2 linked regions of the Geobacter metallireducens GS-15 genome follow. The protein of the gene in region 1 interacts with the protein of each later gene in a pairwise test. Links are inferred from orthologs where the notes say so. Each region holds a gene or a part of one and is shown on either strand. Other genes may lie near its edges.

Region 1 (3,160 bases):
TCACCCCGCACACCAAGTTCAAGGCCGAGGCCTACATTCTGACCAAGGAAGAAGGCGGGCGCCACACCCCGTTCTTCAACGGCTATCGTCCGCAGTTCTACTTTCGGACCACCGACGTGACCGGCATAGTAGACCTTCCCGCAGGGACCGAAATGGTCATGCCCGGCGACAACGTAGCCGTAACGGTTAACCTGATCACCCCAATCGCCATGGACGAAGGCCTGCGGTTCGCTATCCGTGAGGGTGGCCGTACTGTCGGCGCCGGTGTTGTCAGCTCTATCATCGAATAATTGTTGCTGGAAATTTCGCGAGCAGGCCTAGGCCTGCTCGCATTCTTTACTATGAAGGGTTAAGCCAATGAGAGACATTATTACTCTTGCTTGCGCCGAGTGCAAGCAGAGGAACTATACGACCACTAAGAATAAGAAGACTACTCCGCAGAAGCTCGAGTTCAAAAAGTATTGTCGCTTCTGTCGTACTCATACCGTCCACAAGGAAACCAAGTAACCACGGTCACAGGTTTGGGGTTGCGATCTGCAGCCCCAGCGGACGCAGGCCAGTAGCTCTAACGGCTAGAGCGCCGGTCTCCAAAACCGGATGTTGGGGGTTCGAATCCCTCCTGGCCTGCCATTTTTTATCCATCCCGGGGTTCTCACGTGATCGCAAAAGCCAAAGATTTTCTCACTGAAGTGAAGGCCGAGTTGGGCAAGGTGACTTGGCCTACCCGCAAAGAGACCATCTCAACGACGTGGGTCGTGGTGGCTATCGTTGTCATAATCTCCATTTATCTCGGGGCGTGTGACGTGATTCTGGCGAAGCTGATGCGCCTTATCCTTGGCTAAAGGACGCAAACTACTATGGCAAAAAAGTGGTACGGGGTCCATACGTACTCCGGATTTGAAAATAAAGTAAGGCTCTCCCTTTCTGAACGAATAAAGAACCTTGGCCTGGAGGAGTCTTTCGGCGAGATTCTTATTCCTTCAGAAACAGTGGTAGAGTTGAAAAAGGGGGAGAAGAAGACTTCCTCCCGCAAGTTTTTTCCTGGCTATATCCTTGTCAACATGGAGTTGAGCGATGAGACATGGCATGTAGTGAAGGAAACCTCCAAGGTTACTGGATTTGTCGGGGGGAATAACCCTTTTGCCATACCTGACGAAGAGGTTGCGAAGATCACCCGTAGGATGGAAGAGGGTGCTGAGAAGCCCCGACCCAAGGTTCAATTCGAGGTTGGAGAGACTGTTCGGGTGGTTGATGGTCCGTTCCTTAACTTTACTGGAGTCGTAGAAGATGTGAAGCCTGACAAGGGTAAACTCAGGGTTATGGTCAGCATTTTCGGGCGCGCAACTCCTGTAGAGCTTGAGTTCATGCAGGTGGAAAAACAGTAGGGGATAACCCTCTGTCAGATAAACGGTATATCCTTCTCTGAGGAGAAGAACAAGGAGCACGGCAATGGCAAAGAAGATTACGGGATACATCAAGCTGCAGATTCCGGCGGGCAAAGCAAACCCTTCGCCCCCGATCGGTCCGGCTCTGGGCCAGCATGGTGTCAATATCATGGAGTTCTGCAAGGCGTTCAATGCCAAGACCCAGGGCGACGAGGGGACCATTACTCCCGTTGTCATAACCGTCTACGCAGATCGTTCGTTCAGCTTTATCACCAAAGTGCCGCCCATGTCGGTTCTCATCAAGAAGGCGGTCGGAATTGAGAGCGGTTCCAGCGTGCCGAACAAGAACAAGGTCGGAACGTTGACTGCGGAGCAGGTGAAAGAGATCGCGGTCAAGAAAATGCCCGACATGAACGCTGCGTCGCTTGAAGCTGCCATGAGAACGGTCGAAGGGACCGCCCGCAGCATGGGCGTTGAAATTGTTTAATAGAGAAAGGGTGGATTGAGAGATGCCGAAGACAGCGAAGAAGCATAGGGAAGCCTTGGCGAAGATAGACCGAAGCCGGACCTACCCCCTCGTTGAAGGTATAGAAAGTGTCAAGTCGGTAGCCTACGCCAAATTTGACGAGACCGTGGAGGTCGCTGTTCGGTTGGGCGTTGACCCCCGCCATGCCGATCAGATGGTTCGTGGCGCCGTAGTTCTGCCGAATGGCCTCGGCAAGGACGTCCGGGTACTCGTTTTCGCCAAGGGCGAAAAGGAGAAGGAGGCCCGTGACGCCGGCGCTGACCATGTAGGCGCCGAAGACCTCGTTGCCAAGATCCAGGAGGGGTGGTTCGACTTCGACACCGCCATCGCGACTCCCGACATGATGGGTGTTGTCGGCAAGATCGGTAAGCTTCTTGGTCCCCGCGGGCTCATGCCGAACCCGAAGGTCGGCACGGTCACGTTTGATGTGGGCCGTGCGGTTAAGGAGTCCAAGGCCGGGAAGGTTGAATTCCGGGTCGAGAAGGCCGGTATTGTCCATGCGCCGGTCGGTAAGGCATCGTTTGATGCGGACAAGCTCAAGGAAAACCTTCTTGCGCTTGTGGAGGCGCTCGTTAAGGCGAAGCCGTCCGCAGCCAAGGGTACCTACATCAAAAAGATCAGCCTCTCTTCCACCATGGGACCGGGGCTGAATCTGGATATCGCAGACGTCCAGTCGAAGCTTGTCTGAGCATTAGGTATATAAAGCCAAAGTCAAAGACAGCAGGTGCCCGGGCAGCATCCGGGCTTAATGGCGCAGGCAGCCTGCCGAGACTTGTGGTAGTCACAGGAAAGTACTAAACCCCGCACTTTCTGACTTTGGCTGGGGCTTCGGCCCTCAACCCGAACAGAAAGGAGGAAGGCGCTTGAATAGAGAAAACAAGCAACAACAGGTAGCGGAACTGCACGAAAAGCTTAAACGGGCTAAAGCAGTGTTTCTCGCCGATTTCCGTGGTATGAGCGTAGAGCAGGCAACGACCCTGAGAAATGAACTTCGTGCAGCTGCCGTTGAGTACAAGGTTGCCAAGAACACGTTGCTGGAGCTTGCGTCCAAGGAGACCGACAAGGAATCGCTCTCTCCCCACTACGCCGGTCCGACCGCCATTGCGTTCAGCTATGATGATCCGGTCGCAGCTGCTAAGGTTCTGTCAAAGTTTGCCAAAACCCAGGCCAACACCTTCAAGCTTAAGGCTGCCGTGCTGTCCGGCAAGCAGATCTCGGTCAGCGATATCCAGGCATTGGCCGATCTGCC
Region 2 (3,298 bases), 3.1 Mb from region 1 along the record:
CCCCCTCCGCCACGGCGGCCTTTCCCTTTCCGGAGACCGTGGCTCGGGCGAATGCCTCGCTGTGGATATTGATGCCGTCGCCAATGGGGACATGGGGGTGGATGGTCGGCACGATCTGGGAGACGTTGCCGATGTCCGACGACCCCTTGTTCTTATCGGGCTGATTCTCCGATTCCTGAAGGTCCAAATACGCCAGCTGGGCCGAGTAGAGGTCGGAGAAGATCCGGTTCACCTTGAGGGGGGCCATGATCCGGGGATCCGCGTCCACCTGGAGCCGGCACCCGGTGGCCAGGGCGGCCCCTTCGGCGCATGCGAGAACCCGTGCCTTCGCCCGCTCCAGCTCCGCCAGGTCGTCGGCCCGGACATAGAAATGGGCCGAGGCCCGCTCCGGAATGATGTTGGGGGCAACTCCCCCCTCGGTGATGATCCCGTGGACCCGCACGTCCTGGCGGAGTTGCTGGCGCAGGGCGCTGATCCCGTTGAAGGTCTGGATGACACCATCGAGGGCGTTGATCCCCTCTTCCGGGTAGGCGGCGGCATGGGCCGGCTTGCCGAAAAAGGTGAAGCGAACCCGGGCGAGCCCCAGGTAGTGCTTGATCACGTACCGCCGCGAAGATGGATGCACCATCAGGGCGAACTCGACCCCGTCAAAGGCGCCGTTGGCGATCATATCCACCTTCCCGATTCCCATCTCCTCGGCGGGGGTGCCGAGGACGACGATCCGGGCCGCATCCGGAGGAAGAATGGAGCGCAGTGCCGTGGCAGCCCCGACGGCCGCGGCGGCGATCACGTTGTGGCCGCAGGCATGACCCATAACCGGGAGGGCGTCCATCTCGGCCATGAAGGCAATGACCGGCCCACCCTCACCCGTCTCGGCCCGGAACGCCGTGGGAAGCCCGGCAATACCCCGCTCCACCCGGAACCCCTCCCGTTCCAGGAAATCGGCCAGGAGGGCCGAACTCCGCACCTCGTTCAGGCCGGTCTCGGGATGGAGATAAAGATCCTCCGCAATAGCAGCAAATTCGCTCTTCCGCCCCTCGACGAAGGCGACGATCTCCCCCTTGATTCGATCCAGATCCATCACGGCCACCCCGAATTTATTTTAATGAAATTCAACCCCAGAGACGGGTATTTGTCAAGGTTTTTATTGTCAAAGCCCTTTAGTTTTGCTACGTTGGCCCACCTTGACTGAATCAATCCAAACGCAACTCCGAGGAGCATCCATGGACAAAACCTGGGCCGAAGTCACCTGCGAGATCCCCGCGGCAATGATCGACCTTCTGGCCGACTTCCTCGTGGAACTCTCCGGCAACGGAGTGAGCATCGACAATCTGGAGTTGGACACCTTCTCCCTCGACACCATGGACGAGGCGCCGGTGAAGACCGTGCGGGCCTACTTCACTCCCGACGACGAACTGGAAGAAAAACTGGCCGCCCTGAACCGGTTCATCCAGGAGCACGCGCCCGCCTACGGCGACGCCGCTCCAGCCCCGCCCACCGTCACCACCCTCAGGGAGGAGGACTGGGCCACGGGGTGGCGCCAGCACTTCGCACCGACCCGCATCGGCCGAAAACTCGTGATCAAGCCCACCTGGGAGCCGTTCTCGCCGGAGCCCGGCGACTTAGTCATCGAACTGGACCCGGGGATGGCCTTCGGCACCGGCACCCATCCCACCACCCGCCTCTGCCTGGAGGCCCTGGAAAAGCTCGGCACCGCCGGCGATGTCCTCGACGTGGGGACCGGCTCGGGAATCCTGGCCATGGCCGCCGTCAAGCTGGGGGCGCAACGCGTCGTGGGGACCGACATCGACCCCGACGCCGTGGCAGTGGCCCGGGAAAACTGCGCCATGAACGGGGTCACCGCCGAACTGGTCACCACTCCCCTGGCGGATATCCCGGGGCAATTCTCCGTGGTCCTCGCCAACATCCTTGCCGAGGACCTGGTGAGGATGGCGGCCGACCTGACGGCAAAGGTCGCCCCCGGCGGCTTCCTGATCCTGTCCGGAATTCTCGTGGAGCGCGAGTCCTACGTCATTGACGGCTTTGTCTCCACCGGCCTTACCCTTGCCGAAACCACCCGCGAGGGGGAGTGGAGCTGCCTCCTCTATCAGGCCGGACAATGAGCGTCCGCCGCTTCATGGCCCCCGGCGCCGACCTCGCCGGAGAGTCGGTGCGGATCGAGGGGGACCTTTTCCGTCACATGGTGAAGGTCCTGCGCCTGAAAATTGACACCCGCGTCAGGCTGGCTGATGGCCACGGCGTCGAATGCGCGGGAATCATTCAGGAGATCGGCCGCGACCATCTCACCGTAGCCGTGGAGGAGCGCCATGCTGTGGCCCCCGTCGGCGGGTCACTGCGAATCACCCTTATCCAGGGGCTCCCCAAGGGGGAGAAGATGGAACTCATCTTGCAAAAAGGGACTGAACTCGGGGTAAACGAGGTGGTCCCCTTCCAGGCGGACCGGTCGGTTTCCCGCATCCCGGCCGACCGGCAGGATGAACGGCTGCGGCGCTGGCAGCGGATAGCCGCCGAAGCGGCCCGCCAGGCGGGACGTCTCGACATCCCGACGGTGCAGCTGGCCCAGGGGATGGATGAAGCTGTCCGGGATACGGACCACGACCTGAAGCTCCTCCTCTGGGAAGAGGAGCGGGCAACGACCCTGCAGGGGGCCATTAACGTCCGGCCCCGGCCCGCAAGCATCGCCGTCATCGTCGGGCCCGAGGGAGGGCTCACGAGGGAGGAGGCGGAAACGGCCCGTCGGACGGGCTTCATCCCCGTGACCCTCGGCAGGCGCATCCTCCGAACCGAAACCGCGGGAATCGCCCTTTTGGCAATTCTGCAGTATCTCTACGGCGACCTGGGAGAAGGAGAAAATCCCGAAGAAGGCCCCGGATCGTCACTCACGTCATAGCGGCCAGCCACCAGCTGTGTTGTGCCGCACAAGGAGCAGCAACCATGAAGTGTCCCAAGTGCGGATACAACAGTTTCGAATTTCTCGACACCTGCAAGAAGTGCAAGACCGATCTGAGCGGCTTCAAGCAGACCCACGGCATCCACTCCCCGATGACTTCCCTCGCTGCCGCTGCAGCAGCACCGGCCGTTGCGGCGGCGACGGTCGCAGCAGCCGTAGCCGCTCCCCCGGCAGCCGCCGATGAGAACTTCACCTGGGACGAACCGGCCGCCACGGCAACTCCTGTTCCCCCTTCAATCAAGCAGGGAGACGACATCTTCCCCTCCATGGACCTGGACTTCGCCACTCCGCCGCCGGCGGCACCGGCGTCGCCCCCGCCCGTCTCCT

The links.
Region 2: the proteins of rplK (region 1) and prmA interact in binary tests that used the Escherichia coli proteins (3 or more experiments, as listed by UniProt). The link is inferred for Geobacter metallireducens GS-15 from one-to-one orthologs.

Annotation. Positions count from the first base shown.
Region 1 is NC_007517.1:683,382-686,541, forward strand. The notes cover bases 318-3,160. They hold rplK (50S ribosomal protein L11), read left to right. Parts: upstream 318-1,449; coding sequence 1,450-1,872; downstream 1,873-3,160. Other genes in these bases: rpmG (50S ribosomal protein L33), read left to right, coding at 358-507; secE (preprotein translocase subunit SecE), read left to right, coding at 657-842; nusG (transcription termination/antitermination protein NusG), read left to right, coding at 858-1,385; rplA (50S ribosomal protein L1), read left to right, coding at 1,895-2,599; rplJ (50S ribosomal protein L10), read left to right, coding at 2,775-3,160. In the rest of the region: tuf (elongation factor Tu), read left to right, coding at 1-290. UniProt on the Escherichia coli protein: Forms part of the ribosomal stalk which helps the ribosome interact with GTP-bound translation factors.
Region 2 is NC_007517.1:3,798,823-3,802,120, forward strand. Bases 193-3,173 are described here. They hold prmA (50S ribosomal protein L11 methyltransferase), read left to right. Parts: upstream 193-1,223; coding sequence 1,224-2,123; downstream 2,124-3,173. Other genes in these bases: GMET_RS16965 (M20 family metallopeptidase), read right to left, coding at 193-1,081; GMET_RS16975 (16S rRNA (uracil(1498)-N(3))-methyltransferase), read left to right, coding at 2,120-2,911; GMET_RS16980 (hypothetical protein), read left to right, coding at 2,956-3,173. In the rest of the region: more of GMET_RS16965, read right to left, coding at 1-192; more of GMET_RS16980, read left to right, coding at 3,174-3,298. UniProt on the Escherichia coli protein: Methylates ribosomal protein L11.